3 regions of the Rhizobium sp. 'Codium 1' genome follow, and region 2 is predicted to be linked to each of the others. Evidence: predicted binding sites of a transcription regulator. Region 2 holds the regulator's gene; each other region holds the start of a gene.
The links. Region 2 encodes PhoB, which activates phosphate uptake and scavenging genes when phosphate is short. Its sites were predicted from a motif close to TGTCATNNANCTGTCAT; they were not measured.
Positions count from the first base shown of each region.

Region 1: LJE98_RS17030 (bifunctional 2',3'-cyclic-nucleotide 2'-phosphodiesterase/3'-nucleotidase) is a predicted target of PhoB. The motif match lies at 5,757-5,773, and genes of this name have one in related genera.
Region 3: LJE98_RS11220 (DUF2794 domain-containing protein) is a predicted target of PhoB. The motif match lies at 7,404-7,420, and genes of this name have one in related genera.

Region 1 is NZ_JAJGPW010000007.1:154,968-165,712, forward strand. It holds gene LJE98_RS16990 (DUF4344 domain-containing metallopeptidase) at 1-453, opposite strand, end outside; gene LJE98_RS16995 (DUF1203 domain-containing protein) at 615-1,112, shown strand; gene LJE98_RS17000 (DMT family transporter) at 1,109-2,047, shown strand; gene ald (alanine dehydrogenase) at 2,167-3,285, opposite strand; gene LJE98_RS17010 (Lrp/AsnC family transcriptional regulator) at 3,445-3,906, shown strand; gene LJE98_RS17015 (PilZ domain-containing protein) at 3,998-4,333, shown strand; gene LJE98_RS17020 (PilZ domain-containing protein) at 4,504-4,833, shown strand; gene LJE98_RS17025 (hypothetical protein) at 4,848-5,645, opposite strand; gene LJE98_RS17030 (bifunctional 2',3'-cyclic-nucleotide 2'-phosphodiesterase/3'-nucleotidase) at 5,846-7,834, shown strand; gene LJE98_RS17035 (LysR family transcriptional regulator) at 7,901-8,839, opposite strand; gene LJE98_RS17040 (FMN-dependent NADH-azoreductase) at 8,969-9,583, shown strand; gene amt (ammonium transporter) at 9,660-10,745, opposite strand, start outside.
Region 2 is NZ_JAJGPW010000001.1:640,819-651,563, forward strand. It holds SAM riboswitch at 20-98, shown strand; gene LJE98_RS03025 (O-succinylhomoserine sulfhydrylase) at 144-1,322, shown strand; gene apaG (Co2+/Mg2+ efflux protein ApaG) at 1,516-1,908, shown strand; gene LJE98_RS03035 (MYG1 family protein) at 1,989-2,933, shown strand; gene LJE98_RS03040 (Hsp33 family molecular chaperone) at 3,096-4,085, opposite strand; gene argF (ornithine carbamoyltransferase) at 4,209-5,126, opposite strand; gene LJE98_RS03050 (aspartate aminotransferase family protein) at 5,143-6,345, opposite strand; gene LJE98_RS03055 (GcrA family cell cycle regulator) at 6,784-7,317, shown strand; gene phoB (phosphate regulon transcriptional regulator PhoB) at 7,448-8,131, opposite strand; gene phoU (phosphate signaling complex protein PhoU) at 8,157-8,870, opposite strand; gene pstB (phosphate ABC transporter ATP-binding protein PstB) at 8,917-9,702, opposite strand; gene pstA (phosphate ABC transporter permease PstA) at 9,738-10,745, opposite strand, start outside.
Region 3 is NZ_JAJGPW010000003.1:364,636-375,380, forward strand. It holds gene araD (L-arabinonate dehydratase) at 1-1,263, opposite strand, end outside; gene araD1 (AraD1 family protein) at 1,313-2,278, opposite strand; gene mmsB (multiple monosaccharide ABC transporter permease) at 2,289-3,500, opposite strand; gene mmsA (multiple monosaccharide ABC transporter ATP-binding protein) at 3,500-5,035, opposite strand; gene chvE (multiple monosaccharide ABC transporter substrate-binding protein) at 5,157-6,209, opposite strand; gene LJE98_RS11215 (LysR family transcriptional regulator) at 6,400-7,338, shown strand; gene LJE98_RS11220 (DUF2794 domain-containing protein) at 7,441-7,842, shown strand; gene LJE98_RS11225 (GNAT family N-acetyltransferase) at 7,846-8,397, opposite strand; gene LJE98_RS11230 (aspartate-semialdehyde dehydrogenase) at 8,813-9,844, shown strand; gene LJE98_RS11235 (lytic murein transglycosylase) at 10,026-10,745, shown strand, end outside.

The DNA.
Region 1 (10,745 bases), on a different contig from region 2:
GAGCGAATCAGCAAATTCCTCGAAGAACTCGCCGTTCGCCCCGGTCATCATGCAGACGATTGCATAGGCCCGCTGCCGGTCGAGACCGTGGGTCCCCATGAAGTCGTCCTCCTGCGGACCGCCTTCATTCGCCTCGTCCAGCAGGAACCAGCCATCGGCGCTGTCCTGCATGGTGGTGTAGAGCTCCTCGTCCTCGGCGCCGAGCAGCAGCACGGAGGAGAGCGCGTCGACGGCATCCTCCTCGCGCCCGAGCACCGGCAGGCCAAGCTCCGAAACCAGCATGTGGCCCGCCTCGTGAAACAGGATGAAGATCGCGTTGTTGACGACGAATCTCTGGCCTTCCTGCACCTGTTCCTCGGTCAATTCGGCTGCCCGAAGATTCGAGGATGGCTGGAAGAGACATGCGGCAGACAGCGCCAGCACGGCCGCCGCGGCGGACTGATAGGAAATCATGGGAGCCCCTCACCCGAAATTGGATCACCGCACTATGTAGCGCAGAGGTTAAGCGAGAGAAAAACGCCATTTTTGACATGAACAATCTGCGCAGGATTCGGGTGGCGGCGCAGGTGCTGCCGGGGTGAGAATGCGGCCTTCACTCCATCCGAGAGGCTTTCATGACCGCTGTTTGCTTTGTTCCAATGTCCTCCACCGAGGCCGCTTCCTACCGGGCCGGGGCAGTCGACGCCTACGGTCTTGCGCCCGAACGCCGCATTTCGCCTGGAGGCTATCCCTGCCGGCATTGCCTCGCCGAGATCGCTGCCGGCGAAGCCTATCTGACGCTGGCCTATCGCCCCTTCCCCACGCTGCAGCCCTATGCCGAGACCGGACCGATCTTTCTGCATGCGGAGGCCTGTCCGCGCTACGAGGCGACGGAGGTTCTGCCGCCAGCGCTTGCGAGCCCCGACTACATCATGCGCGGATATGGCCCGGACGATCGCATCGTCTATGGCAGCGGCAGCGTGGTGCCGACCGAGGCGATCATGGTGCGGGCGGAGGCACTCTTCGACGATCCCGACATCGCCTATGTTCATGTCCGCTCGGCCCGCAACAACTGCTATCAATGTCGAATCGAGCGGCTCGCGCCGCCAGCCCAATCCGGAACATCCAGATGACACAGCACAGAAGCATGAACCCGACGGAATGGAGCCTCCTGCTGCTGCTCTCGGTGATCTGGGGCGGGTCCTTCTTCTTCACCGGGGTCGCCGTCAAGGAGCTTCCCCCCTTCACCATCGTTGCGGCGCGGGTCGGACTTGCCGCTCTGGCACTTCTCCTCGGTCTCAGGCTCGCCGGGATCTCGATGCCGCGTGCGCCGAAGATCTGGCTCGCCTTCTTCGGCATGGGTCTGCTGAACAACATGATCCCCTTCTCGCTGATCGTGTGGGGTCAGGGAACTATCGCCAGCGGGCTTGCCTCGATCCTCAATGCGACGACGCCCCTGTTCGGGGTCGTGGTCGCCCATCTGCTGACGCGCGACGAGAAGATGACCGGCGGGCGCCTCGCCGGAACGATCGTCGGCTTTGCCGGCGTGGCCCTGATGATCGGGCCGTCTGCCCTGTCCGGTATCGGCTCGCATTTCATGGCGGAACTTGCCATTCTCGGAGCCGCACTCTCCTACTCCTTTGCCGGGGTCTATGGCCGACGATTCAAGGCAATGGGCATCAACCCGATTGTCACCGCCACCGGTCAGATCTCCGCGTCTGCCATGCTGATGATTCCGCTCGCGCTCGTCATCGAACAGCCCTGGACCCTCGCGGCACCGGGACTGCCGACGATGGCTGCTCTCGTCGCGATCGCGCTGATCTCGACGGCGCTTGCCTATATTCTCTTCTTCCGCATCCTCGCCTCGGCGGGGGCGACCAACCTCATGCTGGTGACTTTCCTCATTCCGGTGAGCGCGATCCTTCTTGGCTGGCTCTTCCTGAACGAGGTACTCGCGCCGCAGCACTTCATCGGCATGGCGACGATCGTGGCCGGCCTCGTCCTGATCGACGGTCGACTGCCGCGGCGGCTGTTCGGTCCGCGAGGCCGCAATACGCTGTCGAACTGAATCTGGCATCACCCCCCAATAAGAATGGGCCGGCCGATGGGATGGCCGGCCCAGATGGCCGCGTTTACGCGAGACATGCGCGGACCTGACGTAACGTCAGGTAACCGGAGAGGCAGACCTTACGCGACGTTCAGCACGGCTTCCGGCGCATGGGCCGGATAACCCAGGGCTTCGGCTACCGGCTTGTTGGTAATGCGCCCCTTGTGCACGTTCAAACCATTGCGCAGGTGCCGATCCTCGGCAATGGCGCGCAAACCGCGATCGGCAAGCGCCAGGCCATGCACCAGGGTCGCATTGTTCAGCGCATGGGCAGAGGTAATCGGCACAGCACCCGGCATGTTGGCAACGCAGTAATGCACGATGCCGTCGACGACATAGGTCGGGTCGGAATGGGTCGTGGCATGGGATGTCTCGAAACAGCCGCCCTGGTCGATGGCGACATCCACGACGACAGAGCCCTTCTTCATGCCCGAGAGCATTTCGCGGGTGACCAGCTTCGGGGCAGCTGCTCCGGGAATGAGGACGGCGCCGATGACGAGGTCGGCCGAGAAGCATTCCTGCTCCAGTGCATCGATCGTCGAATAGACCGTGTGCACGCGGCCGCCGAAGATATCGTCGAGCTGGCGCAGGCGGGGCAGCGAACGGTCGAGAATGGTCACGTCGGCGCCGAGGCCCACCGCCATCTTGGCTGCATGCAGGCCAACGACGCCGCCACCGATGACGGTTACCTTGGCCGGCAGAACGCCCGGAACGCCGCCGAGCAGGATGCCGCGGCCGCCATAGGCCTTCTGCAGCGCCGTGGCACCGGCCTGGATCGCGAGACGCCCGGCGACCTCCGACATCGGAGCCAGCAGCGGCAGGCCGCCGCGTTCATCGGTCACGGTCTCGTAGGCAATGGCGGTCACGCCAGAGTCGAGCAGACCCTTGGTCTGATCCGGATCCGGCGCGAGATGGAGATAAGTGTAAAGGATCTGACCGTCACGCAGCTGCACCCATTCCGAGGGCTGCGGTTCCTTGACCTTGACGATCATGTCAGACTTTTCGAACACGTCCTTGGCCGAGGCTGCGATCTTCGCGCCAGCGGCGATGTAGGCGTGGTCATCGGCACCGATCCCGGCGCCCGCACCCGTTTCCATCAGGACCTCATGGCCATGCGCCACATATTCTCTGACGGCACCCGGGGTCAGGCCGACACGGTATTCATGGTTTTTGATTTCCTTCGGGCAACCGACACGCATGAAGCGTTCCTCTCTTTTATCTGCAGCCGAAGCCGCTTTGTTTCAGATGCTAAAATTCAACCATCGATCCCGTAAAATGTCCTTGCAAAATGAGGCATGGAGCGCGACAGAATTCGCAGCTTCTTGCGTGACGCATGCCAATAACGGGGAATTCTACGAATGGCGGAACTGGATGCCATCGATCGTGCCATTCTGAAGGCGCTTCAGGAGAATGGTCGGATGACCAATGCCGAACTCGCCGAGACGGTGGGCTTGTCGCCCTCCGCCTGCTCGCGGCGGCACGACATGCTGGAAAAGTCTGGCGTCATCAGCGGCTATCATGCGCGCCTGTCGCACAAGGCGATCGACTACAAGATGATGGTTATCGTGCATATCTCGCTGTCGGGCCAGTTCGCCAAGACACTGACCGAGTTCGAGGCGGCCGTGAGACGCTGTCCGAACGTGCTGGTCTGCTACCTGATGTCGGGGGAGTATGATTACATACTCAGAGTGGCCGCCAAGGATCTCGAAGACTACGAGCGCATCCACCGCGACTGGCTGTCCGCGCTGCCGCATGTGGTGAAGATCAATTCTAGCTTTGCGCTGCGCGAGGTCATCGAGCGTCCCAATGTGGGGCTTTGAGCAGGGGTCCTGAAAATCCTAATGATTCGATTTAGACCGTTCTCACGGATTGTACGTAAGCTCCCGCCATTCTTCTCATCAGGACGGCATCATGAGCAATAATCTCGGAATGGATGTTCGCAAATCTCCTCGCAGTCGCTGCAGGATCGACAGCAAGGTTCGTTACTTCAAGCAGGAAGCCGATGGACGCGTAGTCAACATCTCGCGCAATGGCCTGGCGCTTGAACTCTCGTCCAAGTTCCCGGCCGCCGCCGGGAGCCCCGTCATCATCGAGAACGCTGATATCGGCCTGCTCGAAGGTGTGGTTCGCTGGAACTATGGCGGGCGGATCGGCATCATGTTCAGGCCCAACAGCAATTCGATTGCCAAGGTCGCCGCCTATTTCCGCAACTTCCACCAGGAAGTCCGCCCGGTTCTCACGCGCTAAGGTCTGCCTCCACAGCGCAATTAACGGTAAACACCCGCAAATACAGGTCAAATACCCTAAATCTGCCAGGGTGACTGCTCGCATTCTAATGACCTCGGCCAGATGCCGTTAAGGCGCCTGACCGAGATTTCCTGCGTTTCTTCCAATCAGTTTTGATGGAGCGCAGTCAGATGCTTGCTGGCAAACTCAATCCGGACGGTCGTCGAAACCAACGCCTGCGCTGTCATATCAGAGGCACGCTGGAATTTATCGGCCAGAGGCTGGACGTGCGTATTCTCGACATTTCACATAGCGGCATGGCGCTGCAGCTCGAAGGGTGGATCGAGGCCAAGCGCGGCGCGATGGTCTGCGTGCGGTGTGCCGAACTCGGTCGGATCGACTGCACCGTGCGCTGGTACAGGGCAGGAAAGATGGGACTGGAATTCGATCAGTCCACCAATGCGGTCGCTCAGATCACGGCCTATTTCCGGAACTTCCATCAATCCCTGGGCCACACCTGACAGGTGGGCGCCCGTCATTCGGCCCCGGCAGCCTTCAATTCGAGATCGAACGGTTCGATTGCGCTGTTGCCCAGGATGTACAGGACGTCATTGAGATAGTTTCGGCTTTTGGTGACCTCCACCGAGATCGGGCGATCGCCTTCTTGCGCACTGGGCGGCGCCAAAGACTCCAGTGAAAACTTTGCGCTGTTGGAATCGGGGACGCCGGAGAGGATGGCCGAGGTTGCGGTATCGGGTACCGTCACGACAGTTGCCTTGTCGCCGCCAACCGTTTCGGACGACAACACGCTGCCGGACGAATCCTGGAATTCCACGCGGCATGCCGGGCAAGCTCCGGCAATCGCCTTCGTGTCGAAGATCAGCTGAGGTGCGGGGGCAGCCTCTGACGGGAGATCCTGAGCATGCCCCGTCGTGACCAGTATTTCGCCCAGGTAGTTCAAGAGCTCCGTTGGCTTTGGATCGATCTCCACGCTGACGGCCTTGACCTCGGTGTCTTTGACAACGTCCTTCACCGGGGCAATCGCACCGGCAGTCGAAAGCAGAAAGGCGGGCGCGCCAATGCCGAGCACGAATGCCTTGCTGATGTTCGGCTCATTACCGTAATGGGCCACGATCCCGCCGATGAGGCCCAACAGGACCAGGATGGCGATCGAACCGGCTATCGGTGCCAGGATCGAGAGCCAGGGCTCTTGCGCAAGTTTCTCAAACCAGTCCGCGATCTGCCCTCCCTGGGCACGAACCAGGATCCGCGCCAGTTCAGGCGACATTCCGCCGATTGCACCTGCAAAGAATGCCGTGTTGAGCCATGGCATGAGTCGATCCCCCATCGATGACAAGAGAACAATACCTCGCAGGCCCGGCAAAATCAATCATTGCGCTAATATTCAACCGCCATCTAGCATGGGTTGCATTGGATCCTTCCATGTCTCACCCCTGTCATTTTCCAGGTGCAAGCCTCTGGAAAGCGACTTAACCTCCTTCTCTTTCAGAACCAGTTCTTCGTGAGGCCCCCATGTCGTCCATCCTCGATCTCCACCCGATTTCCCGCCGCTCTTTCCTCAGCGGCATCGCCGCCTCGGCAGCCCTCGTCACGCTTCATCCGTTTGCCGCGCGCGCTTCCGCCAATCAGGCGCATCTGCGGCTGATGGAAACAACCGACATCCATGTCAACGTGATGCCTTACGACTATTACGCCGACAAGCCGAACGACACGATGGGACTGGCGCGCACCGCAAGCCTGATTGATTCCATCCGCGCGGAAGCCGGCAACTCCATGCTGATTGACAATGGCGACTTCCTGCAGGGCAATCCGATGGGCGATTACATGGCCTATCAGAAGGGCATGAAGCCTGGCGACCTGCATCCGGTGATCAAGGCGATGAACGTGCTGGGCTATGACTGTGGCACGCTCGGCAACCACGAATTCAACTATGGCCTGGACTTCATGTTCAACACGCTGGCCGGCGCGCAGTTTCCCTTTGTCTGCGCCAACCTGACCAAGGGCGAGCTCTCTGCCGATCCGAAGCAGGATGCGCTCTACTTCAAGCCTTACGTGATCATCGAGAAGCAGATCCGCGACGGCTCGGGCGCCACGAGCCCGATCAAGGTCGGCTTCATCGGCTTCGTGCCGCCGCAGATCATGCTGTGGGATGCGAAGAACCTCGAAGGCAGCGCGCAGACGCGCGACATCCTTCAGGCGGCACGCGCCTGGGTGCCGCAGATGCGTGAGGAAGGCGCCGACATCGTCATCGCGCTCTCCCATTCGGGCATCGATGGCCATGGCGAGAGCGAGGGCATGGAAAATGCCTCGCTCTATCTCGCCGGCGTCGAAGGCATCGATGCGATCTTCACCGGCCACCAGCATCTCGTTTTCCCCGGACCAAAGGATTTCGAGGAGGTGCCGGGGGCCGATGCGGTCAAGGGCACGCTACTGGGCAAGCCGGCCGTCATGGCGGGCTTCTGGGGCTCGCATATGGGCCTGATCGATCTGCTCTTGGAAAAGGACGGCGCGAGCTGGAAGATCGTCGACTTCACCTGCGAGGCGCGGCCGATCTACCACCGCGACGAGAACCGCAAGGTCGTCGCCGATACCAAGGACAAGCCCGAAGTGATCGCCTCGGTCGCGACCGAACATCAGGCAACGCTCGACTATGTCCGCACGCCGGTCGGCAAGACCTCCGCGCCACTTTATTCCTATTTCGCGCTGGTCGCAGACGATCCCTCGATCCAGATCGTCTCGATCGCCCAGTCCTGGTACATCAAGACCATGCTGAAGGACGGCCCGCACAAGGACCTTCCCGTCCTGTCGGCTGCCGCCCCGTTCAAGGCGGGCGGTCGCGGCGGTGCGGATTACTTCACCGACGTGCCGGCCGGCGACATCGCGATCAAGAATGTCGCCGATCTCTATCTCTATCCGAACACGATCCAGGCGGTCGCGATCACCGGTGAACAGGTGAAGAACTGGCTCGAAATGTCGGCCGGTATCTTCAACCAGATCGAGCCGGGAGCGCAGGATGCGCCTCTCATCAACCCGGACTTCCCATCCTACAATTACGATGTGATCGACGGCGTCACCTATCAGATCGACCTGACCAAACCCGCGCGCTATGACAAGGACGGCGTCGCCGTGCACCCGGAAACGAGCCGCATCGTCAACCTGCAGTTCGATGGCAAGCCCATCGATCCGGGCCAGACGTTTGCGGTCGCGACCAACAACTACCGCGCCGGAGGCGGTGGCAAGTTCCCCGAGATCGCTGCGGACAAGGTGATCTTCGTCGGACCGGACACCAACCGCGACATCATCGTCCGCTACATCGTCGAGCAGGGCACGATCAATCCCTCGGCCGATGGCAACTGGTCCTTCGCGCCAATCGGCGACACAACCGTCACCTTCGAAACGGGCCCCAGGGCGCGCGAGCATCTCGCCGGCTTCCAGGGCGCCAAGATCGAGGATGCCGGTGAAGCGGCTGATGGATTCGCGAAGTTCCGGCTGACGCTTTGACGGCCGAGCTTCGGCGCGTTGCGGATCAACGGGTTGGGAATCGATTCAAAGGCTTGAATCGATTCCTTAAACCGCTTCGGAAAGAAGGGACGACGGAAATTCTGCCGGGCAATTCGACAGGTGTTCCTCGAATGCGCGGATCAGCCAGAGGCCGGCAGGTCCCGGAGGATTGTCGGCCCTGCGGATGGCATGGAGGTTGTACGCCCCCTGCTCATAGGCCGGCAGGTCGAGATGCACGATCCGGCCTTGCGCCAGGTCCTCGTGGATGATCGAGACCGGCAGCCCGCCCCAGCCCAGGCCGCCGCGAATGAGCTGGTGCTTCGTCGCCATGTCGCTCACCCGCCAGGTCTTGAAGGAGAGGACATTGAAGTCTCGCCCCTGGGTCAGGTCCGAGGCATCGCTGACGACGATCTGCGTTTCCTCCCGCACGTCCCGCAGCGACAGCTTGACCTTGCGGGCCGCCAGCGGGTGGTCGGCTGCGGCGGCCGGCAACAGAAAGCTGTGGCCGATGCGGTCGGCAACCAGTGTATCGTCCTGATGAAGGGGCGCACCGCCGATGCCGATTGTCGCCCGACCACTCAGGACCAGTTCCACAAGCCGGCCGAGTTCCCCCACTTCAAGCCTGAGGGAGACGGAGGGAAACTCGGTCTGGAATTCCCGGAGCACCGCAAGCACCGCCGGCATCGGCACGAGCACGCTGATCGCGATCGACAGTTCGGCCTCCAGGCCCTGGCGCATGCTGCGTGCCTTGGCGCGCATCACCTGCAGGTCGCCAACGATCCGGCGCGCATCGGTCAGCATCGCCCTGCCCTCCTCGGTCAGCCTTGGCTGGCGCGTGCCGGTCCGTTCGAAGAGTGATACGCCGAGCTGGCTCTCCAGGTTTCCGATCGTGTAGCTCACCACGGATTGCGCCCGGTTGAGCAGGCGGGCGGCGGCCGAAAAGCTGCCGGCATCGGCCACTGCGAGAAAGACCTGAAGCTGGTCGAGGGTGGGGTTGGCATCCATGGCTTTCGAGCATCCATCCAATTGTTCGATAAGATCGATCTACATTATCACAGTTTCATCGATAGGTGCGCAGGATTACATGCATGGCAGGCCTGCTCCCAAGGGCCCTCCAACATCCGAGGAACTGCCATGTCGTCCATCCTTCTCGTCACTTCCAGCCCACGCGGCTCTGACTCCCTCTCGAACTCGATTGCATCCCAGCTCGCCGAGAAATTCGCAGCCCAGACCGGTGGCGCGCTGGTCCGCCGTGATCTTGTCGAGACCCAGCTCGACCATGTCGACGGCATCTTCACCGCCGCCATCCGCAAGCCGGCCGATGCCCGCACTGCCGAAGAAACCGAATCCGTTGTCATGTCCGACGCGCTCGTTGCCGAACTCCTGGCCGCAGACACGATCGTCATCGGCACCGGCCTGATCAATTTCAACATCTATTCGTCGCTGAAGAGCTGGATCGACCACGTCGCTCGTGCCGGCCTCACCTTCACTTATACCGAAAACGGTCCGGTCGGCCTTGCCAAGGGCAAGAAGGCCTATCTGGTGCTGGCCGCTGGCGGCGTCTATTCCTCCGGTCCCGGTGCGCCGATGAACCACGCGGTGCCTTACCTCAAGACGGTCCTCGGCTTTCTCGGCATTGATCTTGTCGAAACTGTCTATGTCGAAGGCTTGGCCTACGGCCCGGAAGCAGCCGAAAAGGCCGTCGCGGCCGCACAGGCCAAGGTCGTGGAACTGGCCCAGGCCGCCTGATCCTTAGCTCTCCTGTTTCCAGAACCTACGAGCGCGGCAAACCGGCCGTACTCGCCTTTGCAAACGGCAAGCACCTTCAGTTGCCGTTTGCCGCCAGGGCAAGCGCTGTCTCGTTCCCCGCATGGGGCGGGCGCTTGTCCCGATGGACTGTGCGCCGCGCGATCCGCCTCAGCTCGATGGCGACCGTCTCACTGATTTCACGAGCGATGGCGACCACCGGCTGCGGTCGACCGAGCAGATAGCCCTGCAGCTCGTCGCAACCGGCAGCACTCAGGTAGCTAGCCTGTTCCACGGTTTCCACCCCCTCCGCCACGACACGCATGCCAAGTCCGTTGCCGAGCTCGATGATGGTGCGCACGATGGCGTTCGCGGTCTCCTGCTCGCCCAGGGCCGAAACAAAGCTGCGATCAATCTTGATGACGTCGAACGGGTACCGGCTCAGATAGCTCAGCGACGAATAGCCCGTGCCGAAATCGTCGAGCGCGATCTTGACCCCCAGCGTCTTCAGATGGCCGAGGATGAGACGCGCCCTCTGGTCGTCGTCGATCAAGACGCTTTCGGTAATCTCCAGCTCGAGCTTCTGCGGCGCGACGGCGGTCTCCTGCAGAATTGCCTCGATGCCGGCCAGAAAATCCGGGTGCCGGAACTGGACCGGTGAGACATTGACGCTCAAATGGACATGCGGCGGCAGGTCGACCGCCAGCCGGCAGGCTTCGCGCAGTACCCATTCTCCAAGACCGATGATCTTGCCGGAGACTTCCGCCACGGGAATGAAATCACCAGGCTGCACCATGCCGCGCTCCGGGTGGTTCCAGCGCAGCAAGGCCTCGTAGCCGATGATCGCGCCGTCTCGGGCCGAGACGCGCGGCTGGAGATAGAGCTCGAATTCGCCGCGCTCCAGCCCCCGCTCGATATCGGCCTCCAGGGCGCGCCGCTTCTCAATCAATTCGTCCATGCCCTTGCGATAGGCGCGAAACGTGTTCCGCCCCGATTTCTTGGCATGATAGAGCGCAACGTCGGCGCGGCCGATCAATTCGTCCAGCTCGGTTGCATGTTCGGGAAACAGCGCGCCGCCGATGCTGATGCCGCACTTGATGCGTTCGCCCTGCCCCGTATCGAAAGGCTGCCGAAAGGCATCGATCAGCCGGCGGCTCATATCCTC
Region 2 (10,745 bases):
CCCGCGAAGGCGTAAGGCAGCCTTATCCCGTGGTGATTTGGCCGGTCGGCTTGCAGCCACGTTAAACAAGTGGCTAAATAGACCGGGTTTACGAAACCGGTCCGTTCACGCGACCGGTTTTTTTGTGTTCGAAAGGCACGCGCATGAGCAAGAACTGGCGCCCGGCAACCACCCTCGTCCATGGCGGCACGCTACGCTCTCCCTATGGCGAGACGTCCGAAGCGATCTTCCTCACCCAGGGCTTCGTCTATGACAGCTCGGAAGCGGCGGAGGCCCGCTTCAAGGGCGAGAACGAAGGCTATATCTACGCCCGCTACGGCAGCCCGACCAATGACATGTTCGAAAAGCGCATGTGCATGATGGAAGGCGCCGAAGATGCGCGCGCCATGGCGTCGGGCATGGCCGCCGTCGCCGCCGCGGTACTGTGCCAGGTCAAGGCCGGCGACCATATCGTCGCTGCCCGCGCGCTTTTCGGCTCCTGCCGTTACGTCGTCGAGACGCTGGCGCCCCGTTACGGCGTGGAATGCACACTGGTCGACGGCCGGGACCTCGCCAACTGGGAAGCCGCGATCCGGCCGAATACCAAGGTCATGTTCCTGGAAAGCCCGACCAACCCGACGCTCGAAGTGATCGACGTCGCGGGCGTCGCCAAGCTCGCCGACCAGATCGGTGCCAAGCTGATCGTCGACAACGTCTTTGCCACCCCGCTCTTCCAGAAGCCTCTGGAGCTCGGCGCGCATGTCGTCGTCTATTCCGCGACGAAGCATATCGACGGCCAGGGCCGCTGCCTCGGCGGCGTCGTCTTGTCGTCGAAGGAATGGATCGACGAGAATCTGCACGATTACTTCCGCCATACCGGCCCTGCCATGTCGCCATTCAATGCCTGGACGCTTCTGAAGGGCGTCGAGACATTGCCGCTGCGCGTCAAGCAGCAAACGGCGAGTGCCGCAGCGATCGCCGATTTCCTCGCGGAACAGGGTGCCGTGGCGAAGGTGATCTATCCCGGACGCAAGGATCATCCGCAGGCCGATATCATCGCCAAGCAGATGACCGGCGGCTCGACGCTGGTATGCTTCGAGTTGAAGGGCGGCAAGGACGCGGCCTTCAAGCTGCAGAATGCGCTCGAGATCATCAAGATCTCCAACAATCTCGGCGACGCCAAGAGCCTGATCACCCATCCGGCCACCACCACCCATAAGAACCTCACCGACGAAGCCCGCGCCGAGCTCGGGATTTCGGGCGGCACTGTCCGTCTGTCCTGCGGGATCGAGGACACGCTGGACCTGATCGAAGACTTCGAAAAGGCGTTCAAGGCCATCTGAGCCGACACCGAAGCGCTTCGGCATACAAAAATTATCAGCCGCGAGTGGCGTCGCGACTGCCCCCTTGCCCTTGACGCGACGGGCTGCGTCGTTATCCCTTCAAGGCAATGTGACGTTCCGCGGCGGATCTTGTTGCCGCCACAAAGAACGCCATGTCTATGGGAATGAAGACACGCTTTCGCAGGGTCCATGCATGTATCGCGCACTGACACGGGACATCGAGGTTCTGGTCGAACCTTACTATCTCGAGGAACAGTCTGACCCGGATGACAGCCGCTACGTCTGGGGCTACCGGATCGTGATCTCCAATCATTCGGCGAAGACTGTGCGCCTGACGCATCGCTACTGGCATATCACCGACCAGAACGGCCAGGTGGACGAAGTGAGCGGCCCCGGCGTCGTCGGTGAACAGCCCTGCCTCGCTCCCGGCGACACCTATGAATACGCCTCCGGCTGCCCGCTCGATACGCCCTCGGGCATGATGTATGGCACCTATCGCATGGAGACCGACGACGGCGAGGCATTCGATGTCGAAATCCCCGCCTTCTCTCTGGACAGTCCGGGCATGGTTCGCACGCTCAATTAGCGCTTTGCGGTTGAGTTGCGCGTGCCCAGTCGCTATCTGGAAGGTCAGATCCGTACTTCCAGCCAGGGGCACCATCCGGCATGAGCATCCAGTATCTCGTCACCCATAGTGGCGGCTTCCATGCCGACGAACTGCTGTCGTCCGTCATCCTGACGCGCCTTTTCCCGGATGCGAAGATCGTGCGCAGCCGGGCGCCCGACTGGATCACGCCCGCGACAGACCGCATCATCTACGATGTCGGCGGCGCCTATGATGCAAACGCCCAAATCTTTGATCACCATCAGCGCGGCGCTCCGCTCCGCGAGGATGGCCAGCCCTTCAGCTCCTTCGGCCTCGTCTGGAAGCACTATGGAAAGGATTATCTCGCCGTTCTCGGCGTTCCGGTCGGCCATGTCGATGCAATCCACGAGAGCTTCGACACCAAGTTCGTTCTCCCGATCGATCTGCTGGACAATGGCGCCCTCAGCCCCGCGACGGCCGGGCCTCTGGCCGACCTCACACTGCCGAGCCTCCTGGAAACCCTGAAACCCGTCTTCGACGACAGGGCGCCAGGCTCGGACGACCGGGGTTTTCAAGCGGCGCTCTCGATCGCCCGCGCCATCGTCGAAGCCGGCATTGCGCAACGGGCCTCCAAGCTCAGGGCCGAGAGCATGGTCCTCGAGGCGATCGCAGCAACGGGAGACCGACATGTACTGGAATTGCAGATGGGCATGCCCTTCCGTCCCGCGATCGTGAAAGCAGGCGCTGACCACCTGCTCTTCGTCGTGCACCCCCGCGACAAGGACTGGTGCATCACTGGCATCCGCAAATCGGAGAACAGTTTCGAGCAACGCGCCGACCTGCCTGCAGCATGGGCGGGATTGAGCAATGGCGACCTTGAAGCCGTGTGCGGCGTCGAAGGCGCCAGCTTTTGCCACAACGCTCGCTTTATCGCAGCAGCGCGTTCGCGCGAGGCTATCCTCGCCATGGCGGACATCGCTGTCACCGAAGCGCTCCGGGCGGACAAGCTCACCACGGAAGCCTGACGAACCGTCGGCGATCAGGCGGCATGAAAATCGATGCCCGCCTCATGTCCAAGCCATGCGACAGGGCCTTCCCGTCGCTTCCAATCTGCAAAAACCGGATCTTGCCGGGCACCAAAAAAGCCGGATCGCTCCGGCTTTTCGTGTCTTCTTCCGTGCCTGCTTTCAAGCCGGCGTCAGCTCTGCCGGCTCGAAGTGGTAGTCGGTCGAGCAGAATTCGCAGGTCACCGTGATCTGCCCGTCTTCCGTGCTCGCTTCGATCTCCTCAGCGGTGAAGCCCTGGAGAACGCCCTTCAGGCGGTCCCGGGAACAGCTGCATCGATCATGGACCGCCTGAGGCGCATAGGCACGAACGCCGCGCTCATGGAACAGGCGGAAGAGCAGCCGCTCGACGCCGACCAGGGGATCGGTGAGCTCGTCGGCGTCGATCGTATCGACCAGCATCCGGGCTTCGTCCCAGGCTTCGTCACCATGCAGGTCCGTATCGCGGTCGTCGCCGTCGCCACCATGCAGGTCCGGATGGCGCATGCGCTCCGGTGCATCCGGCAGGAACTGCGCGATGAGGCCGCCGGCGCGCCAGGTCCGGCGCGGCTTGCCGTCCTCGTCGCGGTCGAAGAGCTCGGCAGCGCCCAGACGCACCCTGGTCGGGATCTGTTCCGACTGGCGGAAGTAGACCCCGGCAATGTCCTCAAGCGAGGTCCCGTCGAGCGGCACGATGCCCTGATAGGGCTGCATGTAGGCGCCCTGGTCGATGGTGAAGGCCAGCATGCCCTCGCCGAGCAGTTCTTCGGGCGATGCGCGACCGGAAGCCACCGCATCCGCCACAGCCTGTTCATCGAAACGGGCATAGGCGCGCACGCTTTCGGGCGAGCTGAAATCGGCGACGAGCAGGTCGACCGGGCCGTCACCCTTGGTCTGGACCGTGAACTTGCCTTCGAACTTCAGCGAAGTGCCGATCAGCACCGTCAGCACGATCGCTTCGGCGAGAAGCCGTGCGACCGGCGCCGGATAGGCGTGACGGTCGAGGATGGAATTGACCAGCGGTCCGAGCTGCACGGCGCGACCACGCACGTCGAGACCGTCCACCTGGAAGGGGACCACACGATCGTCGCCGGCGAAACCGAATTCGCCGAGTTCTGCTTGTTTCATCGCCATGAATGTACTCCCGGCACACGGGGTGCCATACGCTTGGCCGCCTGAGCGGCCCGATCAGAAAGGGCACAGATGGGATCACCTGCGCCAAACGTCAAGTCGGACATAAATTGCCTGAAACCGGCCTCAGATTGCGCCGAGGCACCAGGCGAGGATCGATTTCTGCGCATGCAGGCGGTTCTCCGCCTCGTCGAAGACCACCGACTGCGCGCCGTCGATCACCTCGTCGGTCACTTCCTCGCCGCGATGCGCCGGCAGGCAGTGCAGGAAGAGTGCCTCGTCATTCGCCTTCTTCATCAGGTCTGCATTGACCTGGAAAGGCTGGAAGACATTGTGGCCGCGCGCCTTGTGCTCCTGGTTCATCGACACCCAGGTGTCGGTAATGACGGCATCGGCACCGGTCACCGCGCGGTCGGCATCATGGCAAAGCATGATCTCGCCGCCATTGTTGCGAGCCCAGTTGAGGATCTTGTCATCCGGTTCGGAGCCGAGCGGCACGGCCATGTTCATGCGGTAGCCGAAGCGGGCAGCGCCTTCGACCAGTGAATGAAGGACATTGTTGCCATCGCCGGTCCAGGCCAGCGTCTTGCCGGCGACGGAGCCCCGATGCTCCTCGATCGTCATGATGTCGGCCATGATCTGGCAGGGATGCGTCATATCCGTCAGAGCGTTGATGACAGGCACCGTCGCGTGTTCCGCCATTTCAAGAAGGCGGGCATGGTCGGTCGTGCGGATCATGATGGCATCCACATAGCGCGACAGCACCTTGGCGGTGTCACCGATCGTCTCCGCACGGCCGAGTTGCATTTCGGTGCCGGACAGGAACAACGTCTCGCCGCCCAACTGGCGCATGCCGACATCGAAGGAAACACGCGTGCGCGTCGAGGGCTTCTCGAAGATCATCGCGAGCATCTTGCCGGCGAGCGGCTTGTCGGCGGTGCCGGCTTTCGTCGCCTGCTTGCGGGTCTTTGCGTCTTCTAGAATGCTGCGCAGATCCCCTGACGTCATGGCGGAGAGATCGAGAAAATGCTTGGAAGAGGCCATGAGAGAGCGTCCTGTCTTAGGCAGAGGCTGCGACTGCAGCTTTGGCGCGGATCTGTTCGGCTGCGTGTTCGATGCGGGCAAGGCCGTCGCGCGCTTCCTCTGCCGTGACCGTCAGCGGCGGCAGCAGGCGGATCACGTTGTCACCGGCGGGAACACCGAGCAGATGCTCGTCACGCATTGCCATCAGAAGGTCGGTGTTCGGAACCTTGGCCTTGATCCCCAGCATCAGGCCTTCGCCGCGCACATCCTCGATCACATCCGGGAAACGATCCTTCAGTGAAGCGAGGCCCTGGCGGAAGACCAGCGCCGTGTCGCGCACGTTGTCGAGAAAACCGTCCGCCAGCACGACATCGAGCACGGCATTGCCGACGGCCATGGCGAGCGGGTTGCCGCCATAGGTCGAGCCGTGGGTGCCGGGTTTCATGCCAGAAGCGGCCTCCTCGGTCGCAAGGCAGGCACCGAGCGGGAACCCGCCGCCGATGCCCTTGGCGACCGCCATAAGGTCTGGGGTGATGCCGGCCCATTCATGCGCGAAAAGCTTGCCGGTCCTGCCGACGCCGCACTGGACTTCATCAAGGATCAGCAGCAAGCCGTGCTCGTCACAGAGGTCGCGCAGTGCCCGCAGCATTTCGACAGGGATCGGACGGATGCCGCCCTCGCCCTGGACCGGCTCGACCAGAATGCCAGCCGTTGAATCCGTGATCGCGGCCTTGAGTGCCTCAAGATCGCCGAACGGCACCTGGTCGAAGCCAGGCGCTTTGGGGCCGAAACCTTCCAGATATTTCTCCTGGCCACCCGCGGCGATCGTCGCAATGGTTCGACCGTGGAAGGCGCCTTCCATGGTGATGATGTGGAATTTCTCCGGATGCCCCTTGGCAAAGTGGTAACGGCGGGCAGTCTTGATCGCGCATTCCAGCGCTTCTGCGCCGGAATTGGTGAAGAAGACGCGCTCGGCGAAGGTGACCTCCGCCAGGCGCCTGGCCAGCGCCTCCTGACCCGGCACTTCGTAGAGGTTCGACAGGTGCCAGACCTTGTCGGCCTGGTCCTTGAGGGCACCGACGACATGCGGATGACCATGACCGACAGACGTGACGGCGACACCGGCTGCGAAGTCGAGATAGCGCTCGCCGCTTTCCGTCACCAACCAGACGCCCTCGCCTCGTTCGAAACGCAGAGGCGCCCGATTATAGGTCTGGTAGAGCGGCGTAGCTTCGGCCATGGCGTTCACGATCCTTTTCGACAATCCGTCACACCGGACGGTGCGGCCTCCACGAGGCTCCGAAAAAATTAAAAATGCCGCCTTGCGGCGGCGCGGGCACTATCCCCACTCACCCTTGCAATGTCAACGTTTTCTGCAGGAATCGCGGCAGTTGGAGCGATTTCGGCCAACACGCGCAGGACGAGTGCCGGCGAAGATTCCATCTGTTGCATACTTGACTCACTCGGGAAGCAAGTTGGGGAAAACCGCGAAATCGATTCCAGATGATTCCCGCGACTCTTGTCACGGAGTCAGCCGACCTCTAGGTTAAATTTCATTAACAGATTGCATGCGGCGGAAGTGCTCACCGACAATATCGAGGCGGTTTTGTTTCGGATTCATTCGAAGCAACGGTGACGGATTCTGCCATGACAGACGCGAGCGGCGGAGATGAATGGCATGAACTGGACTGATGAGAGGGTTGAAAGACTCAAGCGCCTCTGGGCCGAAGGCCTGAGCGCAAGCCAGATTGCAGCGCAACTGGGCGGCGTAAGCCGAAACGCCGTAATCGGCAAAGTGCACCGGCTTAACCTTCCGGGTCGCGCCAAGGCAGGAGGCAACTCGTCTGCGGCACGTCCGGCCAAGCGCCCTGCACAGACGCAGCGTCCGGCAAGTTTCCAGAACCGCCCGGCAGCCAGCACGACCACCCGCACCGTCACCCGCGCTGCAGGCGCCACGATGCTGAAGGAAGAGATCGAGGTCGAGGCCTACGAAGAGGTCGAAGTTCGGCGTTCCCTGAACGTGGTTGTTCCGATTTCGCGCCGCCTGGCACTGACGGAACTGACCGAGCGGACCTGCAAGTGGCCGATCGGCGATCCGATGAAGGACGACTTCCACTTCTGCGGCTGCGAAATCGCCGACAGCGCGCCCTACTGCACTTACCATGCAAAGCTCGCCTATCAGCCGGTCAGTGAACGCCGCAAGGCTCGCTGATCCCTCGGCCAGAGACAGAGACATCCAACGGGTCCTTCGGGGCCCGTCTTCTTTTGGCGCCCGCACCAACAAGGAAAAGGGGCCGCAGCGGATGATCCGCGCGGCCCCTTCGATCGTCTTGCAAGCCGGTTCAGGCTTCCATGGAGTAGCCCGCACCGCGAACCGTGCGAATGACATCCTGCATGTTGGAGAAATTCAGCGCCTTGCGCAGGCGGCCGACATGCACATCGACGGTGCGCTCGTCGACATAGATATCATGTCCCCAGACACCGTCCAGCAGCTGAGACCGGGAATAGACGCGCCCCGGGGAGGCCATGAGGAATTCCAAGAGCCGGAATTCCGTCGGACCGAGACGAACCTCGCGGCTCTTGCGATGAACACGATGTGTCTCACGGTCGAGCTCTATGTCCCCGCAACGCAGGACACTGGAGAGAACCTCGGGCTTGGCACGCCGCAGCATGGCCTTGACGCGAGCCATCAGTTCCGGCGTGGAGAAGGGCTTCACGACATAGTCATCTGCTCCCGTCGCCAGGCCACGAACCCGCTCGCTTTCCTCGCCACGGGCCGTCAGCATGATGATCGGCAGGCGCTCGGTTTCGGGGCGCACACGCAGGCGCCGGCAGAGCTCGATGCCCGAGACGCCCGGGAGCATCCAGTCGAGGATCAAGAGATCGGGAACCCGCTCCTGCAGGCGGATCTCTGCCTCGTCCCCCCGCAGGATCGTCTCGACTTCGTATCCCTCGGCTTCAAGGTTGTAACGGAGGAGGACCGACAGGGCCTCCTCGTCTTCCACCACGGCTATCTTCGGCTGCATCAAAAACCAACCTCGCTGGCCAACATCACTCGGTGATCGCACCGACGGAAGAGGTGAGGTCTTCCTTCGGGCGCTCGCCTTCCGGCTGTGCGCCGGTCGTCATGTAATAGATCGTCTCCGCGATATTCGTCGCGTGATCGCCGATACGCTCGATGTTCTTGGCGCAGAACAGAAGATGCGTGCAGCTCGTGATGTTGCGCGGATCTTCCATCATGTAGGTCAGGAGTTCGCGGAACAGCGAGGTGTAGATTGCGTCGATTTCTTCGTCGCGATCACGGATCGACTTGGCCTTCTCGGCCGAGCGCGTCGTATAGACGTCGAGCACTTCCTTGAGCTGGGCAAGCGCCAGGTCCGAGAGATGTTCGAGGCCACGGGCGAGCTTGCGCGGAACGCCGGTCGCCTGAATGGCCACCACACGCTTGGAGTTGCTCTTGCCGAGATCGCCGACACGCTCGAGGTCCGCAGCGATGCGAAGAGCGCCGATGATTTCGCGCAGGTCTGATGCGACCGGCTGGCGCTTGGCGATGGTCACGATCGCCTTGTCACCGATCTCGCGTTCCATGGCATCCATGACGACGTCGTCAGAAATGACCTTCTGCGCAAGTGCGGCGTCGGAATTGACCAGCGAGCGCACGCTTTCGGCGACCATCTGTTCCGCAAGACCGCCCATTTCGGAGATGCGGCGCATCAGGAACTTCAGTTCCTCGTCGAAGGCCGAGTAGATGTGAGAGGAGCCCATTTGAAACGTCCTTGAAATTGAGTTCAACCGTGAATGACGTCAGGGCTCAGCCGAAGCGGCCCATGATGTAATCCTGGGTGCGCTGGTCATCCGGGTTGGTGAACATCTTGTCAGTGTCGTTCTCCTCGACCAGCTCGCCGAGGTGGAACATAGCCGTGCGCTGGGAAACGCGGGCGGCCTGCTGCATCGAGTGGGTTACGATCACGATCGTGAAGTTCTCGCGCAGTTCATGGATCAGCTCCTCGACCTTTGCAGTCGCGATCGGGTCGAGCGCCGAGCAGGGCTCATCCATCAGGATGACTTCGGGGCTGACGGCAACGGCACGCGCGATGCAGAGACGCTGCTGCTGACCACCGGAGAGGCCGGTCCCGGCAGAGTCGAGACGATCCTTCACCTCATTCCAGAGGCCGGCCTTCTGCAACGCGATCGAGACGATCTCGTCCAGCTCGGCCTTGTTGCGGGCCAGGCCGTGAATGCGCGGACCATAGGCGACATTTTCGTAGATCGATTTCGGGAAGGGGTTGGGTTTCTGGAAAACCATGCCGACCTTGGCGCGCAGCTGCACGGGGTCAACCTTGGGGTCGTAGATGTTTTCCGCATCGATCTGGATGTTTCCCTCGACGCGGCAGCTCGCAATCGTGTCGTTCATGCGGTTGATGCAGCGCAGGAAGGTCGACTTGCCGCAGCCCGACGGTCCGATGAAGGCCGTCACGGAGCGGGGGCGGATGTCGATGTTGACGTCCTTGAGGGCGTGCTTGTCACCGTAAAACACCTGCACGTTGCGGGCGGTGATTTTGCTTTCAGTCATGGGTGGCGCTTTCGTCGTGGTCATCTTGGTCGCGAGATTGTTCATCATCATATAACTCCTTACCAGCGACGCTCGAAGCGGCGACGAAGAATGATTGCGATCAGGTTCATCAGGATCAGGAACACGAGGAGCACGATAATCGCACCGGAGGCACGCTCCACGAAGGCCGGGTCGCCACGCTGGGTCCAGTTATAGACCTGGACCGGCAAAGCGGAGGCCGGCTGGAAAAAGCCGTCCGGTGGACCGGCCGGGTATTCGCGCACGAAGGCAACCATGCCAATCAGGAGCAGCGGCGCTGTTTCACCGAGCGCGCGGGCAAGACCGATAATCGCGCCAGTCAGGATGCCCGGCATGGCCAGCGGCAGGACGTGATGGAAGATCGACTGCATCTTCGAGGCGCCGACGCCGAGTGCCGCATCGCGGATCGACGGAGGCACGGCCTTGAGTGCCGAGCGGGTGGCGATGATGATCGTGGGCAGCGTCATCAGCGTGAGAACGAGACCGCCGACGATCGGAGCCGATTGCGGCAGGCCGACAAAATTGATCAGGACGGCAAGGCCCAGAATACCGAAGACGATCGAGGGCACGGCGGCGAGATTGGCGATATTGACCTCGATCAGGTCGGTGAACCAGTTCTGCGGCGCGAACTCCTCGAGATAGATCGACGTCGCGACACCGAGAGGTAGCGACAGCACCAGCACGATGAGCATCATATAGGCTGAACCGATGATGGCGACACCGAGGCCTGCCGCCTCCGGACGCGTATCGGATGCGTCAGGCGCGGTGAAAAAGCCCCAGTTGAACTTGGTCACCAGAATGCCGGCTTCCTTCAAATTGTCCGCAAGAACGAGCTGTTCCGGCGAGACATTGCGATCGAGAGCCGCGCTCTCCATCGTCACGCGACCCTTGTAGTAGCCGTCAATACGGCCACCGGCGAGGAAGTCGAAGGGGTAGGTCTGGCCGATAACGGAGGGATCGGCGATGACGAAGCGACGCAGATCGGCGGCCGCTTCCTTCGAGATGAGCTCGGCAGCAGCCTTGGGCGTCAGGCCCTCGGCAGCAAGTCC
Region 3 (10,745 bases), on a different contig from region 2:
GTCAATGTCTTCGAAGACCACGGCGCGGCCACGGTGCTTCATCAGGTGAGCCGAAGCGGCCGACGGCTTCAGGACACAGCCCTTCGGCGCGAGATTGCCCCGCAGAACGACGATACCGCCCTGCTGGGTGAGCGCCTTCTCGACTGGCAGGATGACGTCCTCGTTCCAGTTGCGAACATCCTTGACCTCGTCCCAGATACTTTCCCCGGAAACCGTCAGCGCATCCTTGTGCAACTTTCCGGCTTCGCCGAGGCGCTTGATGACGACGGGCAGACCGCCGGCATAGAAGAACTCTTCCATCAGGTACTGACCCGACGGCATCAGGTTGACGATCGTCGGGATGTCGCGGCCGAGGCGATCCCAGTCATCAAGGGTCAGGTCGATGCCGACGCGGCCCGCCATGGCGAGCAGGTGCACGACGGCGTTGGTCGAGCCCCCGATCGCACCATTCACTCGGATGGCGTTTTCGAACGCTTCCTTGGTCATGATGTCGGAAGGTTTCAGGTCGTCCTTGACCATCTGCACGATGCGGCGACCCGAAAGCTGCGCCATCACCTTGCGGCGGCTGTCGACAGCCGGGATCGCGGCATTGCCCGAGAGGGCCATGCCGAGCGCTTCCACCATCGAGGCCATGGTCGAGGCTGTGCCCATGGTGTTGCAGGTACCGCTTGAGCGGGACATGGAGGCCTCGGCTTCGAGGAACTCTTCCTGGGTCATCTCACCAGCCTTCACGGCTTCGGAGAACTTCCAGAGATGCGTGCCGGAACCGACGCGCTCGCCACGGAAATAGCCATTCAGCATCGGACCGCCGGTGACGACGATCGACGGCAGGTCGGTGGAGGCGGCCGCCATGACCAGCGAGGGGGTAGTCTTGTCACAGCCGACGAGCAGAACGGCACCGTCGATCGGCTGGCCGCGCATGGCTTCTTCGACGGCGAGCGCCGCAAGGTTGCGATACATCATCGCCGTCGGGCGGAAGGTGTTTTCCGACGCCGAGAAAACCGGGATCTCGACCGGGAAGCCGCCGGCTTCCCATATGCCAGCCTTCACCTTTTCGGCCAGTTCCCGCAGGTGCCCGTTGCAGGGTGTGAGGTCAGACCATGTATTCAGGATGCCGATGACCGGGCGACCGTCGAACAGGTCGTGCGGGTGCCCCTGGTTCTTCATCCAGCCACGATGATAGATCGTGTCGCGGGATGTCCCGCCATACCAGTGCTGGGATCTCAGTTGGCGCGGCCAGGCCGCCGGTTTGAACTTGCTCATGGTTTTCGTCCTGTCTCTGGGAAATGGGCGGGTCGGTTGACCGATCCGCTCAGAGCATCTTCACCTTGACGGTCTCTGCCGCGGCCTTTGCAAGTCGATTGCGCAGCGGAAGACCGAATTGCGGGGACACGATTTCGAACACGTCACCTTCCTGGGTGACGAAGCCGTCAGCGACGGAAAGGGTCGCCGTGCCATACATGTGCACGTGCAGATCTCCCGGCTGGCAGAACAGCGCATACTTGAAGTGATGATACTCCAGGTTTGCGATCGTGTGGGACATGTTGGCCTCACCGGATAGGAAAGGCTTCTCCCAGACGGTCTGACCGCTGCGGATGATGCGCGAGGTTCCTTCGACGTGATCGGGCAAGGCGCCGACACGGAGCTCGGGTCCGAAGGATGCGGGGCGCAGCTTGGAATGGGCGAGGAACAGGTAGTTGATCTTCTCGGTCACGTGGTCGGAGAATTCATTGGCCACCGAGAAACCGAGACGATGGGCCGTACCGTCGTCTCCGATGATGTAGTAACCCGCCATTTCAGGCTCTTCACCACCATCGAGGGCGAAGGAGGGCGAGACGAGATCTTCGCCAGGCGCAACAGCGTTGAAGCCGTTGCCCTTGTAGAACCACTCGGGCTGAACGCCGATTTCGCCGGGCTTCGGCTTGCCGCCTTCCATGCCCATGCGAAACATCTTCATCGAATCGCTCATGCCGGCGGTGTCAGCATGCATGCTGTCGCGGGCGGATGCCGAACCCGTGTGGGTGAGGCCCGTACCGGTCAGGTACATATGCGCCGGATCGGGATGGCGAACCGGGCAGTCAAGCTTTCCCTCGGCCGCGAGCACAACGAGGTCCACGCTGTCACCCGCGCCCTGCTTTTCGACCAGGGTCGCGACGGTTGTGCCGGCGGCGATCGCGGCTTTGGCGAGGTCGTAAGTGGAGTTGAAACCGGGGACGAGGCGCGCAGCCTCACCCTGGCGGCAAATGACGCCGCCAGTCTTCAATTGCGAGAGAAACATAAGCCTATCCTCAGACTGCTTTGTTCTTGTTGTAAACGTCGAAGAAGACAGCAGCCAAAAGCACGAGGCCCTTGATGAGCTGCTGGTAGTCGATGCCGATACCCATGATCGACATGCCGTTGTTCATGACGCCCATGATGAAGGCGCCGATGACAGCACCGGTGATCTTGCCGACGCCGCCGGACGCCGAGGCGCCGCCGATGAAGCAGGCCGCGATAACGTCGAGTTCGAAGCCGACGCCTGCCTTCGGTGTCGCCGAATTGAGGCGAGCCGCGATGATCATGCCAGCAAGGGCCGCAAGCACGCCCATGTTGACGAAGGCATAGAAGGTCAACCGCTCGGTGTTGATGCCCGAGAGCTTCGCGGCCTTCTCGTTGCCGCCAAGGGCATAAATGCGACGACCGACGGTGGTCCGCGTCGTCACGAAGGAATAGAGCGCGATCAGGACGCCCATGACGACGAGCACGTTCGGCAGACCGCGATAGGTCGCCAGCTGATAGCCAAGGAAGACCGCGACGACGCTGATGATACCCATCTGAACGGCAAAGAAAACAAAGGGTTCGTTCTCGGTGCCATGCTCTTCGTTGAGCCGGCGGTTCTTCATCCCGTTGAAGATCGCCAGCGCCACAAGAAGGACGATCACGACGATCGCGACATGGTTGGCGATTCCAGTGGTCTCCACGTCTGTCAGCGGCAGGAAATCCGGGATGAAGCCAGTCGACAGAAGTGTGAATTCCTTGGGGAACGGACCGATTGGGCGTCCACCCAGAACCACATAGGTCAGACCACGGAACACGAGCATGCCCGCAAGCGTCACGATGAAGGACGGGATCTTTTGATACGCAACCCAGTACCCCTGGGCAGCCCCCATCACGCCGCCGAGCAGCAGACACAGCGGCACGACCAGCGCGAAATGCCAGCCCCACTTAACAAGCATGATCGCCGATATGCCGCCAATGAAGGCGACGATCGAGCCGACCGAAAGGTCGATATGTCCCGCCACGATGATCAGCAACATGCCCAGCGCCATGATGACGATGAACGAGTTCTGCAGCACCAGATTGGTAATGTTGACCGGGCGGAAGAGAACGCCGTTGGTCAAAAACTGGAACAGCAGCATGATGACGACGAGCGCGAGCAGCAGTCCATATTCGCGGATGTTGTTGCGCAGGTAGTCGCCTACGGAGACCTTGGGGGTTTCGGTTCTTGTGTCGATGGCCATTAGTGTTTCTCCCCAGAGCGCATGATGGCACGCATGATGGTCTCTTGGCTTGCTTCTTCCTTGGACAGTTCCGCGACGATGCGTCCCTCGTTCATGACGTAGATGCGATCGCAGGTACCTAGCAGTTCGGGCATCTCCGACGAGATCATCAGAATGCCCTTACCTTCGGCGGCAAGCTGGTTGATGATGGTATAGATTTCGAATTTGGCTCCGACGTCGATGCCGCGTGTCGGCTCGTCGAGAATGAGGATTTCAGGGTTCGTAAACAGCCACTTCGACAGCACGACCTTCTGCTGGTTGCCGCCGGAAAGGTTCACGGCCTCCTGGTAGATCGAGTGCGACCGGATCCGCAGCTTCTGTCGATAGTCGGCAGCAACCTTGGCTTCCTTGCGGTCATCGATGATGGTGCCGTTTGACACACCATTGAGATTGGCGAGCGTGGTGTTTTCCTTGATGTTGTTCTGCAGCACGAGACCGAGATGCTTGCGGTCTTCCGTGACATAGGCGAGGCCGGCATCGATCGCCTTGGGGATCGTCGAGACATCGACCGGCTTGCCGTGCATCGAAACGTCACCGGTAATCCTGTGGCCCCAGGACTTGCCGAAAATGCTCATCGCGGTCTCGGTGCGCCCGGCACCCATCAGGCCCGCAATACCCACGACTTCACCAGCACGAACGTTGAACGCGACATCGTGGAGGAACTGACGATCGCGGTGGTTCTGGTGGAATACGTTCCAGTTCTTCACCTCGAGCAGCACATCGCCGATCTTCGGCTGGCGCTTCGGATAGCGGTCTTCCATGTCCCGGCCGACCATGCCCTTGATGATCCGGTCTTCCGTGATCTCCTGGGTGTGACAGTCGAGCGTTTCGACCGTGCCACCATCGCGCAGGATGGTGATCTGGTCGGCAACCTTACGGATTTCGTTGAGCTTGTGGGAGATGATGATCGAGGTCATCCCCTGCTTGCGGAACTCCATCAGAAGCGTCAGCAGTGCGTCGGAATCCGTTTCGTTCAACGAGGCCGTCGGCTCGTCGAGGATCAGCAGCTTGACCTTCTTCGACAGGGCCTTGGCGATTTCGACGAGCTGCTGCTTGCCGACGCCGATATCCGTGATGCGCGTCGAGGGCGCGTCTTTCAGCCCCACCTTCGCCAGCAGCTCTTTCGTCCGCGCAAAGGTCTGGGGCCAGTGGATCACACCCTTCTGGGCGATCTCGTTGCCGAGGAAGATGTTTTCGGCAATCGACAGGAGCGGCACGAGAGCCAGTTCCTGGTGAATGATGATGATGCCGAGTTCCTCGCTGTCGGAAATCCGGCCGAAACGACGGACCTTCCCGTCATAAAAGATGTCGCCGTCATAGGTTCCAGCGGGATAGACGCCGCTCAGTACCTTCATCAGCGTGGATTTGCCGGCGCCGTTTTCGCCGACCAGTGCGTGGATCTCGCCCTCGCGCACCTTGAAGCTGACATTGTCCAACGCCTTGACGCCGGGGAATGTCTTCGTGATGCCACGCATCTCGAGAATGATGTTGTCCATGTGCAGAATTCCGGCGCCCATTCAGCGATCCCTGAAAGATCTAGCCGACGACGCGAGCTCCCTCAATGCGTATAGAAAATGGGTCCGCGACGAATCGCGGACCCGGACATGATCCGAGGGATCAGTTGTCGATCTGATCGGCCGTGTAGTAGCCGGCATTGACCAGAACGTCCTTGGCATTGGCCTTGTCAAGCGCGACGGGCTTCAGCAGGTAGGACGGAACGACCTTGACGCCATTGTTGTAGGTCTTGTCGTCGTTGATCTCGGGGGTCTTGCCTTCCATGATGGCTTCGACCATCGAAACGGCGACCTTCGCGAGTTCGCGCGTGTCCTTGAACACGGTCGAGTACTGCTCGTCTGCGAGCATCGACTTGATCGACGGAAGCTCGGCGTCCTGACCGGTGACCACAGGCATGGTCATGTCGCCCGAACCGTAGCCTACGCCCTTAAGAGCCGAAAGGATGCCGATCGAGAGACCGTCATACGGAGACAGAGCGCCGTTCAGCTTGTCTTCGGTGTAGGTCGAGGACAGCAGGTTTTCCATGCGCGCCTGGGCAACGGTGCCGTCCCAACGCAGGGTACCGACCTGGTCCATACCCATCTGGCCCGACTTGACGACGATGTCGCCGCTGTCGATCAGGGGCTGGAGAACCGACATTGCGCCGTCGTAGAAGAAGAAGGCGTTGTTATCATCCGGCGAACCGCCGAAGAGTTCGACGTTCCATGGCTTGGTGTCCGGGAACTTGGCCTTGAGGCCGTCCACGAGGCTGGTTGCCTGGAGAACGCCGACCTGGAAGTTGTCGAAGGTGGCGTAGTAGTCGACATTGCCGGAATCGCGGATCAGGCGGTCATAAGCGATGACCTTTACGCCGGCGTCTGCAGCCTTCTGCAGGATGTCGGACAGGGTCGTGCCGTCAATGGCGCCGATCACGAGAACCTTGGCACCCTTGGTGACCATGTTTTCGATCTGGGCAAGCTGGTTCGGGATGTCGTCGTCAGCAAACTGCAGGTCCGGGGTGTAGCCGGCTTCCGAGAACAGCTTTTCCATGGTCTCGCCGTCCGAGATCCAACGGGTAGACGTCTTCGTCGGCATGGAAATGCCGACCATGCCCTTGTCCTGTGCGAAGGACATTGGCGTAAAGGATGCGATGCCGATTGCGAAAGACGCAATCATGGCTCCAAGTTTCTTCATGGTAACCTCCCTGGTCATACCGTGCGGGGCCAAGCTCCTCCTGGCACTCGCTGAAACAAGAACGGACGGCTGACCCAGCAGCCCCCCAGCTCCGTGGCGAGTCTTATCGCGGCCGATATACCGATCAAATGATTATTTTGACTTTCTCCATACCATGGTTGATATGTGATTTATGGCCGAGATTCACGTTCATCGCTTGCAACCGAAGCACCTCAATCTCATTCGCTCCATTGCCGAACTGGGCCAATTGAGTCTGGCCGCTCAGGAGCTTGCGCTGACCCAACCGGCGGCTTCCCGCATGCTGGGAGAGATCGAACGCTACGTCGGGTCGCCCATTTTCGTTCGCACACCCAAGGGGATGGAGCCGACCGCCGTCGGCAGCGCGCTGGCTCGCCGCGCGCAGAACGTACTGGAAGAAATGCGCGAAGCGGCGCGCGAAGTCGAAGCAATCCAGCGGGGGCTGACGGGCAAGGTCAGGATAGGAGCGGTCACGGGAGGCGCTGTCGGGCATGTCGTCCCTGCAATCCGTGCCCTGAAGGCGGAGACATCGACGGTCGACATCCACGTCAATGTGGCGCCCAGTGGCGAAATGATCCGCGACCTGCTGTCTGGGCAGTACGACTTCGTGCTGGGACGGATTCCTGCGGGCATCGACGCACGCCAGTTTCACGTGGAAGGGGCAACGATGGAGGAGATGGAGATCGTCGTCCATCGCACACATCCCCTGGTGAACGTCGACAGCCTGAATATATCCGACATGACGCATTTCCCCTGGGTGATGCAGGCTCCAGGGACGCCCTTGCGCCAGGCGGTGGAGAATGTCTTCATCGAAGAAGGCGTGCCGATCCCGCGCAACATCGTCAATACGACCTCGCTGCTTGTCATGATTGCGATGCTGGCCTCGTCGAACGCGATCGCACCCATGTCACGCGAGGTCTCGGATCTTCTCTGCCGGCAGACCCCCGTCGGTGATCTGACCACGCTGCGACTGGACACGCCCATCGAGGTTACGCCCTATCACCTGATCACCCTCAGCGGTAAGCGCCTGTCGCCGATCGCTGCGCGGCTTCGCGAACTCCTGCTCCGTCACTTCCTCAGCAGGGGGCGCTGAAACGACCCCGACGCCGGACGTCGCAACACCCGACATGCTTGCAATTTCGGGCATGTCAGGCACACTGTTACCTATCCGTCATAAATCGGAGCCCGTGGAGCATTGACGACAGAGCAGCCGGAGGGGCAGCGCCACGACGACGAGGGGGCAGACACGACGGCCGCTTCTGTCGTTGATCTCGGTGTCTATAGACAGGCGCTCGACCCCTTACCCGTCACCTTCCACCGCCGTGAACTCGACGCCATTCTTTGGATCTACGGCCTCATGGTCGGAGAGGGCGAATGGCGCGACTACGCGATCGATCACCTGAAGGACAAGGCGGTATTTTCCGTCTTCAAGCGGTCGGGCGAGTTTCCGCTCTACCGAATTGAGAAAAATCCGAAGCTCGCCGCCAAGCAGGGCGCATTCTCCGTCATCGCCACAGACGGACGAATTCTCAAGCGCGGCCATGATCTGCGCCAGGTGCTGAAGGTCTTCGACAAGGCGCTCAAGGCACTGGACTGACGCTCAACGCATCGTGCCCGGATAGGCAGACAGGTCCGGCATGGTCGCACTGCCCTCGCCCAATGCTTTTTGCATGAAGACGGTGTCGAGCCAGAGACCGTGCTTGAAGCCCGTTGCACTCAAAGTGCCAGCGAGTTCGAAGCTACAACTGCGATGGACGGCCATTGACGCCTCGCTCGCGCCACCGATCACGGCGACCATCTGCCGGAAACCCAGGGCCTCGCATTGATCGAGCAGTGTCACGAGCAAGGTTTTCCCGACGCCGCGCCCACGGGCCGAGGGGTGAATGTAGATGGCATCCTCCACAAGCCATCGATAGGCAGGTCTGGTGCGAAACGCCGATGCATAGGCGTATCCCAGCAATTGCCCGCGAGGATCGATCGCAGCCAGGTAGGGATACCCCTTCTCCGTGAGGTCGCGATGCCGCGATGACATCTCGTCGAGGGTAGGCGGTGTGAACTCATAGCTCGCCGTCCCGTGGGTGACGGCGTCGGCGTAGATTTCCGTCACGGCGGGAAGGTCCCCAGATCTCAACTCACGAATTTCAAGGCTCATGCAATATGCTCCGGTGATTGCGACTGTTTTTTCACGCCGGAAATGTCGAGACAAGCGCGACCGTGTCGTGGTGATAAAAGGCCACTCAACCGGTCGGCATTCGCTTTTCGACGAAGCCCGCCGGTGCTCGGCTTGACTCGCGCCGAAAACCTTGTAATGCCTCGCCGCGAAGAGGAATTCGGTCCATGCACGCTTTCGGGCAACCCTTTGCGGTCTTCCAACTCCTGCAGCTTTCCGCTGCAGGCTGCGCATGCCTTTCTCTTGCATCCACGACCAAGGCCAAAACGACGACGAAAACCGTCTGACGTCTTCGGCCACCGCTCTCTCCCCGGCACGGCCGGGGACAAGGAAGGTTGCGCACCCGTCGCGAACTTCCCCCTCACCATCCGCGGAGAGACAGAAAGAGAGCATTGACATGGGTTTCAAGATTGCAGTCGTAGGCGCCACCGGCAATGTCGGTCGCGAAATGCTGAACATCCTTTCCGAACGTGGCTTTCCGGCATCGGAAGTCGTGGCGCTCGCGTCAGCCCGTTCCCAGGGGACCGAAGTCTCTTTCGGTGACAAGGTCCTGAAGGTTTCGAACCTCGACAACTACGATTTTTCCAACACCGACATCTGCCTGATGTCGGCCGGCGGCACGATCTCGCAGAAGTGGTCGCCGAAGATCGGCGCTCAGGGTTGTGTCGTCATCGACAACTCCTCGGCCTGGCGTTACGATTCCGACGTTCCGCTGATCGTCCCGGAAGTGAACCCGGACGCCATCGTAGACTTCAGGAAGCGCAACATCATCGCCAACCCGAATTGCTCGACCGCACAGCTGGTCGTGGCGCTGAAGCCCCTGCATGATTTCGCCAAGATCAAGCGTATCGTCGTCTCGACCTACCAGTCCGTTTCCGGCGCCGGCAAGGAAGGCATGGACGAACTCTTCACCCAGACCCGCGCCGTGTTTGTCGCCGATCCCGTCGAAGCGAAGAAGTTCACCAAGCGCATCGCCTTCAACGTCATTCCACACATCGATAGCTTCATGGAAGACGGCTACACGAAGGAAGAGTGGAAGGTCCTGGCCGAAACCAAGAAGATGCTCGACACGAAGATCAAGGTGACCTGCACCGCCGTACGCGTCCCGGTCTTCATCGGCCATTCGGAATCGGTCAACATCGAATTCGAAAACGAAATCACTGCAGACCAGGCCCGCGACATCCTGCGCGAAGCGCCGGGTTGCCTCGTCATCGACAAGCATGAGAACGGTGGCTACATCACCCCCGTCGAATGCGCTGGCGAAGACGCGACCTATATTTCCCGCATTCGTGAAGACGCCACCGTCGAGAACGGCCTCAACATGTGGATCGTCTCCGACAACCTGCGCAAGGGTGCGGCTCTCAACACCATCCAGATCGCGGAACTTCTGGTCAATCGCGGTCTGATCAAGCCGCGCGCGACCGCCTGACAGCCAATCGCCGAGGCTTCCCGTTCACACAACGGGAAGCCTCGACCGGACCCTTCAGGCGAATGTGATCCAAATTGAGACCTCCGAGGCCCTACATTAGCGTCGGATGGATGACACGATCCACTTTCGCTGGCATGGTGCGGCCGAATCGACAAGATCCACAGTCCGTAACGAGGCATGAATGCGACTGACATCAACCCTGTCGGCAGCCCTGATTTCCGTAGTCGCCTTGACGGCCGGCGCGGGATCGGCAGACGCCGCCGCTTGCAGCAACACCTCAGCAGGCTTCGAGGAATGGAGCGCAGCCTTCAAGCAAGGAGCGGCGGCCCAGGGCTTCAACCCGCGCATGCTCGACAAGGTCTTTTCGACGGTCAGATACAGCCGCAGTACGATCAGCGCCGACCGCGGCCAGAAGAGCTTCAAGCTTTCCTTCGAGCAGTTCATGCAGAAGCGCGGTGGCCAGACGATCATCAATCGCGGCAAGACAATGAAGAAGAACAACGCCGCTCTGTTCTCGCGACTTGAGCAGCGCTACGGTGTTCCCGCCGGCCCACTGATTGCGATCTGGGGCATGGAAACGGGTTTCGGTTCCTTCCTCGGCAAGGAACACACCCTGTCTGCCGTCGCCACCCTGGCCTTCGATTGCCGCCGCAGTGAATTCTTCACCGACCAGTTCTATGCGGCTCTGGAACTCGTCCAGGCCGGAAATCTCGACGTGAACGCCAAGGGCGCTGCTCATGGCGAGATCGGCCAGACGCAATTCCTGCCGCGCAACGTCGTACGGTTTGGCACGGATGGGGATGGCGACGGCCATATCGATATGGTTCGCTCACGCTCGGATGCGCTCGCATCGACCGCGAACTTCCTCAGGGGTCACGGCTGGCAGCCGGGCGCGGGCTAT